DNA from 3 places in the Pseudomonas sp. CCI3.1 genome. Region 2 is predicted to be linked to each of the others. Evidence: riboswitches for the same ligand, from Rfam matches in the RefSeq annotation. Region 2 holds a riboswitch; each other region holds the start of a gene.

Region 1 (4,241 bases), 170 kb from region 2:
ACACTCAAACGCAGGTCAAGGCTATCCTTGCTGCTTGCCAGACCCACGCTTAAATTTTTATCGAGATCATGATTATGTCCGCCACACCCTCCACCATCCTTGTGGTTGAAGACGACGCCATTGTTCGGATGCTGATCGTTGACGTGCTGCAAGAACTGGAGTTCAGCGTGCTTGAGGCCGATGGCAGCGAGCAGGCCATGGAAATGCTAGAGGATGCGGCCCAGCACATTGACCTGTTAATGACCGACGTCGGATTACCGGGCATGGACGGCCGGGAGCTGGCAAGCAAGGCCCGCCAATTGCGCCAAAAACTGCCCATCCTGTTCGCCAGCGGCTATGCCGAAACCCTTGAGGTTGCAGAGGGCATGGCGGTGATTGGCAAACCTTTTTCCATTGACCAACTGCGTGACAAAGTCAAAAGCATGCTGACCGCCTGACGTGTAGCTGTTCTCTTATTGGACAAGGCCCTGTGGGAGCGAGCCTGCTAGCGAATGATTTTCGCGAGCAGGCTCGCTCCCACAGTAGAGGTGTATCTATCGCCCTTGAATTGACGCTTCCAACGGGCTGTGGTTTCCTACACATCTTGTATCAGGTGCCCTTCACAGGGTGAAACGGGAAACCGGTGCGTCAGGCGTTCAGTCCTGACAAGTCCGGCGCTGCCCCCGCAACGGTAAGCGAGAGAAACATCAGATCCACTGTGCCGTGTGCATGGGAAGGAGATGTTTGCAGGCTCAACCCTTGAGCCCCTCGCAAGCCCGGAGACCGGCCTGGTTATTTGAATGACAAACCCGCGGTGGGCGGGCGCTGTTTAACCCTGCGGGCTTCGTTCGTGGGGTTTTCTTGCGCTTTGCTGCCCGTCGTCTGACCAGAGGCAAGCGCCATGTCCATTAGCACCAGCCGTACCCATTCCGCTGCTACCACTGCCACTCAAAGCCAACGCATTGTGGCTGCTGTCGGCGCTGCGGTGCTGGGAGCCTTTCTTGTCTACTTCGCCGGGTTCTCGCATATCGATGCGGTCCACAATGCGGCCCATGACACCCGTCACAGCTCCGCCTTCCCGTGCCATTGAGACTGCCTGCCATGATTAAGCGTATCGCTCAAACCGCAGGCTTCACCGGCTTGCTGGCCGCCCTGCTGCTGACCTTGATGCAAAGCCTGTGGGTTTCCCCGCTGATTTTGCAGGCCGAAACCTATGAAAAACCTGCCGCCACAGAAGTGCACGAGCATGCCGACATGGCCATGCCTGCCCATGAACACGACGCCGAGGCCTGGGAGCCGGAAGATGGCTGGCAGCGCGTGCTGTCCACCACTGGCGGCAATCTGGTGGTGGCTGTCGGTTTTGCCTTGATGCTGGCGGGTCTTTACACCTTGCGTGCCCCGACCCGCACGTCCCAGGGTCTGCTCTGGGGGCTTGCCGGTTATGCGGTGTTCTGCCTGGCCCCAACCCTGGGCCTGCCGCCCGAGCTGCCGGGCACTGCAGCGGCCGACTTGCTGCAACGCCAACTCTGGTGGGTCAGCACCGCAGCCTCGACCGCAGTGGCAATCGCATTGCTGGTCTTTGGCAAGCATTGGGCGCTGAAAGTGCTGGGCGTGGCGATTCTGGTGGTACCGCATATTTTTGGGGCGCCGCAGCCACTGGTGCACTCAAGCCTGGCTCCTGAAGCACTGGAATCTCAGTTCAAGATTGCCTCGCAGCTGACCAACTTCGCTTTTTGGCTGGCACTGGGCGTGATTAGCGCCTGGCTGTTTCGCCGCAAGTCTGAAGGCCAGTACTCGGCATGACGGCAACGGGCACAGTGCCAATCCTGGTGATGGGTCTGGGCTGCCGCCAGGGATGCAGCGTTGCGCAGCTTTTGAGTTTGATCGAAAGCTCCCTGGCTCAGGCCGGGATCGCACTGAGCGCGGTCAGTGGCTTGGCCAGTATCGATCTCAAGCGCCAGGAACCCTCGCTGCTGCAACTGGCAGCCCAACTGAACCTGGGGTTTGAGGTCTTCAATGCTGAACAGCTTGCCCCGTACGCGTCACAGCTGAGTCATCGCTCCAACATTGCGTTTGAGCACACCGGTTGTTTCGGCGTTGCCGAAAGTGCCGCACTGGCCCTGGCCGAGCAGCTCGCAGGCGCACCCGCGACCCTGCGGATTACGCGACAAAAATCACCCGGGGCGACCTTTGCGTTGGCCTCTTTTGAGCAAAACCCGCGATAATCACCCGCCTCACTATGAGCGTTGTTCAAGAACAGCTCTATCTCGACCCTTTCAAGAGACTGCCATGACTGTTTATTTCATCGGCGCCGGACCCGGCGATCCTGAGCTGATTACCGTCAAGGGCCAGCGCCTGATACGCAGTTGCCCGGTGATCATTTACGCCGGCTCACTGGTCCCCGAAGCGGTACTGCAAGGCCATCAGGCCGAGCAGGTGATCAACAGTGCGCCGTTGCACCTTGAGCAAATCATCACGCTGATCAAGGCCGCCGATGCCAAAGGTCAGGACGTCGCCCGCGTACACTCCGGCGACCCCAGCCTGTATGGGGCCATAGGCGAACAGATCCGCTGCCTGCGCGAGCTGAAAATTGCCTTTGAGATTATTCCGGGCGTAACGGCCACCGCAGCCTGCGCGGCCATCCTGGGCGCAGAACTGACGCTTCCCGATATCTCGCAAACCGTAATCTTGACCCGCTACGCAGAAAAAACCGTCATGCCGGCCGGAGAAGAACTCGCCAGTCTGGCGCAGCACAAGGCGACCATGGCCATTCACCTGGGGGTCAAAAACCTTGAGAGCATCGTTGCCGAACTGACCCCGCACTACGGCAGCGATTGCCCGATTGCAGTGATTCATCGTGCCAGCTGGCCTGATCAGGACTGGGTGCAAGGGACCCTTGAAGACATTGTGGCCAAAGTCCAGGCCAAAGGTTTCAAGCGCACGGCGCTGATTCTGGTGGGCCGGGTCCTGGCCAGCGACAGCTTTTCGGATTCGTCGCTGTACCGCGCGGGACATGCGCATTTGTATCGGCCTTGAACGCTCTCGCCCCTGTGGGAGCGGGCTTGCTCGCGATGCAGACGGCGTGGTCTGTCAGGTAAACCCCATTGCTGCCATCGCAGGCAAGCCAGCTCCAACAGGTTCTGCTGCGCCCGCACAATCCGAATCTCGCAGCCATAAAAAAACGGTGCTCACGGGGCACCGTTTTTTCTTCAGCTTCGCAGCGAACACCCTGTTACCGATAACTCAGTAGTAGGCGTTTTCTTTCTGCGAGTGGTCGGTCACGTCACGAACGCCCTTGAGCTCCGGCACACGCTCAAGCAAGGTGCGCTCGATACCTTCACGCAAGGTCACGTCCGCCTGGCCGCAGCCCTGGCAACCGCCACCGAACTTGAGCACCGCGATACCGTCTTCTACCACTTCAATCAGGCTGACCTGACCACCGTGGCTGGCCAAACCGGGATTGATCTCGGTTTGCAGGTAATAGTTGATGCGCTCGTTGATCGGGCTATCGGCATTGACCATCGGCACTTTGGCGTTGGGCGCCTTGATGGTCAACTGACCACCCATGCGATCGGTGGCGTAATCCACCACGGCATCGTCAAGGAAGGGTTCGCTGAACGAATCGATCCAGGCAGTGAAGCTTTTAAGGCCGATGGCGGTATCTTCAGATTTGACTTCAGCCGGCTTGCAGTAGGCAATGCAGGTTTCGGCGTACTGGGTACCGGGTTGGGTGATAAAGACGCGGATGCCGATACCGGGGGTGTTCTGCTTTGACAGCAGATCAGCCAGGTAATCGTGGGCAGCGTCGGTAATCGTTATGGCGCTCATGGAATCTCCTCGCAGACATGGGACGCAGTTTACGCCAATCGGCGCCCCTGACAAAGTCCTAGTGTTTTTGTCAGGAAAGCCACACCCCATGTATCCAAATCTAGTGGCTGATTACAGGTTTTCGTAGCGGTTCATATCCAGCACACCTGCCTCCACCGGGTCGGTTTCGCTGATGTATTGGCCAATATCGTGAAAGTACTGCCAGAACTGCGGATGGCTGCGGCGAATCCCCCAACGCTCGACGATGGTGTCAAAGCTCGCTTGATCCTTTGATTTTTCCATGGCTTCAACAAAGGCCTCCACATCCCCGGTCGGGACATTGAACATAAAGTTCGGGTAGCTGCTGAGCACCCCTGGGTAAATGGCCAGGGTGTCCAGCCCCGGCTGCAGGCGGTATTCCTCACCCAGCATGAAGGCCACGTTGGTGTGCGCAC
Region 2 (4,241 bases):
GGGCACTGGCACCGGTTGGCCCGCTGATACGGGCCAGCAGAATAACCAGTGCAAAGGCGGCAATGGCTCCGGCAAAGGCTCCGGCAGACAAGGAAACGGCTCCGGCACCCAGGCCCAGTACCGCCACCAGCACGGCCCCGGTCGAGGCTCCGGCAGAAATGCCCAGCAAGTAGGGGTCGGCCAGTGGGTTACGCAGCAACGACTGCAACACCACCCCGCAAGTCGCCAGCCCCGCACCGCACGCCGCAGCCACCAGCGCACGGGTCAGGCGATAGTTCCAGACAATGCCTTCGTCGATCGGATCGAGCACGTACCCGGCGGCCCACAGCTTGTTGGCCAGCACCTGCAGCACCACGCCGGGTGCGATCGGGGTCTCACCGATGGCCACTCCGGCAAGCACTGCCAACAGCAACGCCACACAGGCCAGCAGTGTGAGCATCAGCCTTGCACTCATTTGGGCAGGTCGTAGGTATTGATGGCTGTGGCGAGTGTTTCGAGCCCGTCGAACATGCGCAGGCTGGCCTGCATGGCATGGGCATCGAGCATGATGATGCGGTTGTTTTTGACTGCATCCATGTTGCGTGTCACAGGATCGGTGCGCAGGAACTCGAGTTTTTTCTCAACGTCATCGGCCGGGAAACGACGGCGATCCATGCGTGCGATGATCAGGAACGTCGGGTTGGCCTTGGCCAGGGTTTCCCAACCAACGGTTGGCCATTCTTCATCGGACTCAACCACATTACGTATGCCCAGGGTATTGAGCATGAAGTCGGGGATACCTTTGCGACCCGCAACATACGGGTCGATATCCAGGTCGGCACTGGAGAACCAGAACAGCGCGCTGGCGTGGCTCAGGTCTTTGCCCTTGAGCGAATCGGTGGATGCCTCAAGGCTGGCCTTGAGCTGGGTATTAAGCGCTTCGCCACGTTGCTGCACATCGAAGACCTCAGCCAACTGGCTGATGCTCCTGTAAACACTTTCAATGCTGAATGCCTGCAAGCGAGTGCCGTCTGCGCCTACCAGGTTGTCCTTGCCCTCACAGTCGGACGGCATCAGGTAGGTGGGTATTTTCAGTTCATGAAACTGCTCGCGGGTGCCCACCACGCCTTGCGGACCAACCATCCATTCCAGTTGCACGGCCACCAGCTCGGGACGTTTGCCAATCACCGACTCAAAGCTGGGGTCGTTGTCGGCAAGCCGTTCGACCTTGTCGTTCTGTGCCTTGTACCGGGCGGGTACGTCGTTGAACCACAGCGATGTGCCCGCCAGCTTGTCGCCCAGGCCCAATGCATAGAACATTTCGGTGCCGGCCTGGCCGATGGTTACGGCGCGAATGGGCGCGTGCTGAAAGGTCAGCGGGCTGCCGCAGTTTTCGATCGTCAGTGGGTATTGGGTAGGGGCTGCGAGGGCCAATGCAGGCAAGGCGAGGGTGGCAAGAAGAGTAACAGCGCGGTGCAACAGCATGATGCAATCTCCATTTGATCGTACACAAAACGCAGGTGTACAGCCGGGAACACATCACCGAGCGCTGATGGCGCAAGAGCACGAGAGCAAGGATGCCTTCCCCGGACACCCCGCCGGTTAGTTTTTGGACTTTGCCGGCAGGTCTCCTGACTGATGGGTCATCGCCTGGCTCCAGCCTTCCCGGGGGGTTATCCCAGTGGCGAACACGGAGCAGGCTCGTCATCTACAGTTGCGGGGGCAGTTCCGTTTGGTGCACTACAGGCACTTCGGATTCCCTTTTAACCCCCCGTTAGGGGGGACCGGCGGCGGGATGATAGTCGATCTTGTTTGTCAGATGGAATTGGCGTCAGATTCAGAAATACTTGAGCCAGGCAATATCTCTGCGACGCGCCTTCAAAGCAGCAAACCAGCGCACCGGCAAATAGAGCGATGTGGCCAGCAGTACTGCCGTCAGCCATACCGCAGCGATACTGTCGAAACCGAAGTAGCTGCCCTGATTCTGGCCGAACAGGGCCACGCTCATTACATACAGCACTTTGAGCACGTATAGGTGCAGCAGATAAAAGAACATCGGTGCAGCGCCAAACACTGCCAGGGTGGTGATCCACGTGCGTTGACGGGCCCGCTCAAAGCCCAGTAGCAGTAACAGGCCAACTCCCAGGGTCAAGGCCAGAAACAGCAGCGAAGGCGGGTATTTGGTGATGTTGAAAAAACTCATCAGGCTCTGTGTAGCATGGTCATGACTCACCCAAGGCGCTTCACCATAACCATTGAGAAAACGCAGAACCACAAAGCCCAGCAGGGCCCCCGTACCTGCAAGCAACAGATAACGCTGGCGTGCGGCAGCCGAGGCTGAGCGAGCAAACCAGGGACCCATGCAGTAGCCCAGCGCAATAACACCGATCCATGGCAGCACCGGGTAAGAAGTGCGCAGACGCAAGCTGTCCGAGAACTCTATCCAGCCCCGGTCATGCAAAATCGCCCAGGGCACGTGCATCATCGAATCCACGGGGAAGTGCAAGGTATCGAGCAGATTATGTCCGGCGATAATCACCAGACCCAGTACCAGCAGCATCGGACGGGGCAACCAGACCAGTGCCGCAAGGGCAATCATGCTCACGCCAATGGCCCAGATCACCTGCATGTAAATCACCGAGGGCGGTAACTGGAAGGTCCAGGCGAAGTTGACCAGGGTGAACTCCAGCACCACCAGAAACAGCCCGCGTTTGAATAGAAACGCCGATACATCACGCTTGCCCTGATACTTTTCGCCGTACAAGTACGCCGAAAGGCCTGTCAGCAAAACGAAAACCGGGGCACACAGATGGGCAAGGGTCCGGCTAAAAAACAGGGCAGGGTCGGTGATGTCGACGTTCATGGGATCAGACACCTGGCGGTGCAGAAAGAACGTCTCGCGAACATGGTCCAGCAGCATCAAAAGGATGACCAGGCCGCGCAGGGCATCGATGGACAGCAGGCGCTTGTTGGGAGGTGGAGCTAAGGTTGCAGTAGTCATTGAGGGATCACAGGCAAGGAATGCATACAAGGTATTGATACCTTATAACATTTCCGTTTGCGCTGTCATCCCTATGAGAAAGATTCGCAGGAATCGGGCGTGTTTCAGCGCCGAATTTTTACCCAAGCCATCAGCAGCGCAGAGGACAAAACGCCTGCGGTCATAAAGATATAGGCCGCCCCGGGATTTCCGGTGAGACCGATCAGGTAGCCAACGATCCAGGAGCCGACAAAGGCACCCAATGCGCCACACGCATTGATCAGGCCGATTGCGCCGCCAAATACGTTTGCCGGAATAACCTCCGGGATCAGTGCAAAAAAGGGCCCGTAGGGGGCGTACAGCGCAGCACCGGCAATCGTCAGCAGTGCAAACGACACCCAAAAGTGCGTGGAGCCGATCAGGTACGAACAGAAGAAGGCCAGGGCGCCCAGTGCCAGCAGTGGCCAGACAAAGTGTTTGCGTTGCTGGGTTTTGTCAGATGCCCAGGACACTGCCAGCATTGCGGCGACGGCAGCAACGTAGGGCACTGCACTCAGCCAGCCGACAGTGACGATGTCCGCCGCCGCAGCCTGTTTGATGATGCTCGGCAGCCACATGATGAAACCGTACACGCCGATACTCCACAGCGCGTGAACACAGCACAACTGGATGACCACCGGACTGGTGAACGCCTGACGGTAATTACGGACTTGTTTCATGCCTTTTTGTTCGTCCGCGAGAGTCGCCGCAAGCTGTGCTTTTTCCTGAGCGGTGAGCCAGTCGACCTGCTCGGGCTTGTCCCTTGCCATGCGCCACCAGACAAACGCCCACAACACCGCAGGCGCGCCTTCAATCACGAACATCTCGCGCCAGCCCCAGGCCTGAATCAAATACCCGGAAACCACCGACATCCACAACACCGTGACCGGATTGCCCAGTACCAGAAAGGTATTGGCCCGTGATCGTTCTTTTCGGGTGAACCAGTTACTGATGAAAATCAGCATCGCCGGCATCACTGCTGCCTCAACAATTCCCAGGGATACGCGAATGAACATCAGCATGGGGATGTTGGTCACCAGCCCCGTGGCCATGGCGCATAAGCCCCACAAAATCAGGCTCCAGAACACCAGTTTGCGCACACTGTATTTTTGCGCGTAGATCGCGCCAGGCACCTGGAAGAAAAAATACCCCAGGAAAAACAGTGCACCTATCAGGGAGGACATGCCCTTGGTAATACCCAGGTCTTGCTCGATCCCCGCCGCACTGGCAAAGCCATAGTTGG
Region 3 (4,241 bases), 4.0 Mb from region 2:
CCACCAGCTCGGCTCGCTGACCGTCAACATCGGTCAAGGCATCGAGCAGATAAAGCATGCCACCACATTCGGCCAGCAGCGGTTTACCGGCGGCGTGATGGGTGCGGATCGCCTCAAGCATCGGTGCATTGCGCGACAGCTCAAGGTGATGCAACTCGGGATAACCGCCCGGCAAATAAAGGCTGTCAGCTTCTGGCAGGCGGACATCGCGAATCGGCGAAAAAAACACCAGCTCGGCTCCCATCGTCCGCAACAGGTCCAGACTCGCTCCATAGGTGAAGGCAAAGGCTTCATCCCGGGCTACAGCAATTCGAACCCCAGCCAACAATGGCTCGACCGTCACGGGCTCAGGCGCGGCAAATTCAACGGCGGGTGGCAGCGCTACCTCACAGGTACTGGCCAAAGCATTGGCTGCCGCGTCGAGACGCGCATCCAGGTCGTTGAGCTCACTGGCCTGCACCAGCCCCAAATGCCGACTCGGCAACTCGATACCGGTCTCACGGGACAACGCCCCGTACCAGCGCAAGCCTTCGGTCAGGCTGCCTTCGAGCAACTGGGCATGACGCACCGTGCCGACCCGGTTGGCCAGCACCCCGGCGAACGGCAGATCCGGCTGGTAGCGCGCCAGTCCCAAGGCCAGGGCACCGAACGTCTGGGCCATTGCAGTGCCATCAATCACACCCAATACCGGGACGCCAAAATGCCGCGCCAGATCGGCGCTGGACGGCGTACCGTCGAACAACCCCATGACGCCTTCGATCAGGATCAGGTCTGCTTCACCGGCGGCCTCCCACAGCAGGCGGCGACTTTCATCCGCACCCACCATCCACAAATCCACCTGATACACCGGCGCACCGCTGGCACGCTCCAGAATCATCGGGTCGAGAAAATCCGGGCCACATTTAAACACCCGCACTTTGCGCCCCTGATTGCGATGCAATCGGGCCAAGGCAGCGGTTACGGTGGTCTTGCCCTGACCGGAAGCCGGCGCGGCGATCAACACCGCCGGGCAATGACGCGACTCTCTCATGCTGGAACACTCACAATTCGATGCCTTTCTGAGCTTTGATCCCGGCCTGAAAGGCGTGTTTGACCACACCCATTTCGGTCACGGTATCGGCCAGGTCTATCAGTTCAGGTTTGGCGCCACGTCCGGTGACCAGTACATGCTGCATCAAAGGACGGGCCTGCAGGTCGGCGAGGATCTGCTCAAGGTCCAGGTAGCCATGCTTGAGTGCGATGTTCAGCTCATCCAGTACCACCAGCCCGATGGACGGGTCACGCAGCATTTCTCGGGACACTTCCCACGCGGCTTCGGCAGCGGCGATATCGCGTTGGCGATCCTGGGTTTCCCAGGTAAAGCCTTCGCCCATCACGTGGTAGCGCACCTGCTCGGGGAAGCGGCGAAAGAAGATCTCTTCGCCGGTGCTGTTGCGTCCCTTGATGAACTGCACCACGCCGCACTGCATGCCGTGGCCCATGGCCCGGGCCAGCATGCCAAAAGCGGAACTGCTTTTGCCTTTACCATTGCCGGTCAACACCAGCAGTAGCCCGCACTCATTGGGCGAGCTGGCAATGCGCTCATCCATGACGGCTTTTTTGCGCAGCATGCGCGCCTGATGACGTTCGTCGCGTTCGGGGGATTCGTTCATGGCAGCTCTCCGTTGGGGCTCAATGATGCAAACGGGAGGCGGGGGGATAGTCAAATAATCGGCACGTCCTCGCCCGCCGCGAGGATGCTGGATGGATCAGGCCGGTCTCCGGGCTCATAAGCGGTTTAGCCCCCTGCGGGACACACCCTGACCACGCGCCTTCCCGTGAAGAAACACAGTGGCACTCAGCGTGGCATTGACTCATTTACCGTTGCGGGGGCAGCGCCGGGATCATGGCGGTTGTGTGGGTCAAACACGCCCTCACCGGCTTCCCTGTTTCACTCGGCCAACCTTACGTTGCCGAGCACCTGAAACAAGCCGCGAAGGTTAGAGGGTTGGGGGTGGAGCGTCAATTAAAGGTGGCACCAAAAGGGTTTATACAAAGCTGCGGGCTGAACCTTTGAGGGGCTACGCTTCTCTATGACCTACAAGACCAAACTTAATGGAGTTCTTCATGCTCAAGCGCCAGCACGCTATTGTCATCGTACTTGCGGCAGGATTGGCTGCCTGCGGCGAGACTTCGACCCTGCAAGTGAGTGATGGCACCGGCCCGTCGCCGAAGCTGCCTGAACCGAACAAGACGCTTATACCCACCGTCAATATCGCCCCGGCGGTCGGTTGGGCTGAGGGCTCCACACCGATTGCCGCCCAAGGTTTGAAGGTCGCCGCTTTCGCCGAAGGCCTGGACCATCCGCGCTGGCTCTACGTATTGCCCAACGGCGATGTGCTGGTCGCGGAAACCAATGCACCGCCCAAGCCGGATGACAGCAAGGGTATCAAGGGCTGGATCGCGGACAAAGTCATGAGCCGCGCAGGCGCCGGTGTGCCGAGCGCGAACAGGATCACCTTGTTGCGCGATGCAGACCACGACGGAGTGGCTGAAACTCGCACGGTTTTTCTCGACAATCTGAACTCCCCCTTTGGCATGACCCTCGTAGGCAACGATCTGTATGTCGCCGACGCCGACAAGCTGCTGCGCTTCCCCTATCAGGCGGGCGAAAACAGCATCAAGGCGAAGCCGGTCAAGGTCCTCGATTTGCCAGGCGGCCCGCTGAACCATCACTGGACTAAAAACGTCATCGCCAGCCCTGATGGCACCAAGCTGTATGTCACCGTTGGCTCCAACAGCAACGTGGGCGAGAACGGCATGGACAAGGAAGAAGGCCGCGCCGCGATCTGGGAGGTTGATCGCGCTACCGGCAATCACCGGATTTTCGCTTCTGGCCTGCGCAACCCCAACGGCCTGGACTGGGAACCCAAAACCGGCACACTCTGGACAGCAGTTAACGAACGTGACGAAATCGGCAGCGATCTGGTCCCCGATTACATCACCTCAGTCAAGGATGGTGGTTTCTATGGCTGGCCCTACAGCTATTACGGCCAGCACGTGGATGTACGGGTCAACCCGCAAAATCCGGAACTGGTCGCCAAAGCCATTGCACCGGACTATGCCGTCGGCCCGCACACTGCATCCCTGGGGCTGAGTTTTGCCGAAGGCAGCAAACTGCCCGACTTCACCCAAGGCGCGTTCATTGGCCAGCACGGCTCCTGGAACCGCAAACCGCACAGTGGTTACAAAGTGATTTTTGTACCTTTTGCTGACGGAAAGCCCACAGGCATGCCAGTTGATGTACTGAGCGGTTTTCTCAACGCGGACGAAAAAGCCATGGGCCGGCCGGTAGGCGTGGTCATCGATAAGCAAGGGGATTTGCTGGTGGCCGATGATGTCGGCAACAAGGTTTGGCGGGTGTCGGCAAAGCCTACCAGCAAATGAAACAGTGGGAGCGGGCTTACTCGCGATTGGATCACCGCGGCGTGGCAGTTACACCGCGTTGTATCCATCGCGAGCAAGCCCGCTCCCACCCAGCGTGATGCAGGTTCGGGTTTACGGCAGACGCGCCAGATGCTGCTCGGTCGGCAACACGCGCTTGGCATTCAGATAGGCTTTCTGCCAGTAGGCTTTGTTGAGACTGTCCAGCTTGACCGTACCGCCTGTGGCCGGTGCGTGCACAAAACGGCCTTCGCCTACGTAGATCCCGGCATGGCTGACCTGAGAACCGCCATTGGTGGCAAAAAACAGCAAGTCACCGGTTTGCAATTTGTCCTGACCGACACTTTGCGCCTGCATCACGATCATTTCGCGGGTGGTGCGCGGCAATGAAATGCCCGCCGCGTCGTTGTACACGTACTTGATCAGACCACTGCAATCGAAGCCGGAATCCGGAGTATTACCACCCCAGCGATAAGGCGTGCCCACCAGACCCAAGGCGCGAAACAGCACGTCGGCGGCTACCGGCGAGGTTTCTTCATAAGGGTTGGCAAACACAACAGGCTTTTTGACCACCGGGGCAGGGGGCGGGGGGCTGGCGCAAGCACTAAGCAGTGCTGCTAAGGTCAAGAGGGCAACACGGGCCATGGTCGACATAAACAGAATGTTCCTGATTCTGGATACGGCAACTCTGGCCGCGAAACCTGAAGCAGCGAGAGGGGACACCTTCGCGGCTTCAAGAATTTAACAATGCGACTGAATTCTAGCCCTTAGCAGCCAAACTTCAAGTAAGACATTAACTTTACTTGCGGGCTACTACG

Evidence for each region. A riboswitch is a leader RNA that binds a small molecule or an ion and turns the genes downstream of it on or off. The one in region 2 is predicted to bind cobalamin.
Region 1: another riboswitch for cobalamin. It lies ahead of RGV06_RS00890 (CbtB domain-containing protein); the one in region 2 lies ahead of RGV06_RS01580 (ABC transporter substrate-binding protein).
Region 3: another riboswitch for cobalamin. It lies ahead of cobO (cob(I)yrinic acid a,c-diamide adenosyltransferase); the one in region 2 lies ahead of RGV06_RS01580 (ABC transporter substrate-binding protein).

The regions. Positions count from the first base shown of each region.
Region 1 is NZ_JAVIWO010000001.1:217,340-221,580, reverse strand. It holds gene RGV06_RS00895 (response regulator) at 75-437, shown strand; cobalamin riboswitch at 574-786, shown strand; gene RGV06_RS00890 (CbtB domain-containing protein) at 881-1,069, shown strand; gene RGV06_RS00885 (CbtA family protein) at 1,081-1,782, shown strand; gene RGV06_RS00880 (cobalamin biosynthesis protein) at 1,779-2,204, shown strand; gene cobM (precorrin-4 C(11)-methyltransferase) at 2,269-3,015, shown strand; gene nfuA (Fe-S biogenesis protein NfuA) at 3,223-3,807, opposite strand; gene RGV06_RS00865 (fatty acid cis/trans isomerase) at 3,919-4,241, opposite strand, start outside.
Region 2 is NZ_JAVIWO010000001.1:391,958-396,198, forward strand. It holds gene RGV06_RS01575 (FecCD family ABC transporter permease) at 1-442, opposite strand, end outside; gene RGV06_RS01580 (ABC transporter substrate-binding protein) at 451-1,464, opposite strand; cobalamin riboswitch at 1,583-1,783, opposite strand; gene RGV06_RS01585 (DUF1624 domain-containing protein) at 1,817-2,980, opposite strand; gene RGV06_RS01590 (MFS transporter) at 3,085-4,241, opposite strand, start outside.
Region 3 is NZ_JAVIWO010000001.1:4,418,606-4,422,846, reverse strand. It holds gene RGV06_RS20270 (cobyrinate a,c-diamide synthase) at 1-1,030, opposite strand, end outside; gene cobO (cob(I)yrinic acid a,c-diamide adenosyltransferase) at 1,041-1,652, opposite strand; cobalamin riboswitch at 1,734-1,979, opposite strand; gene RGV06_RS20260 (PQQ-dependent sugar dehydrogenase) at 2,107-3,426, shown strand; gene RGV06_RS20255 (C40 family peptidase) at 3,538-4,077, opposite strand; gene RGV06_RS20250 (C40 family peptidase) at 4,223-4,241, opposite strand, start outside.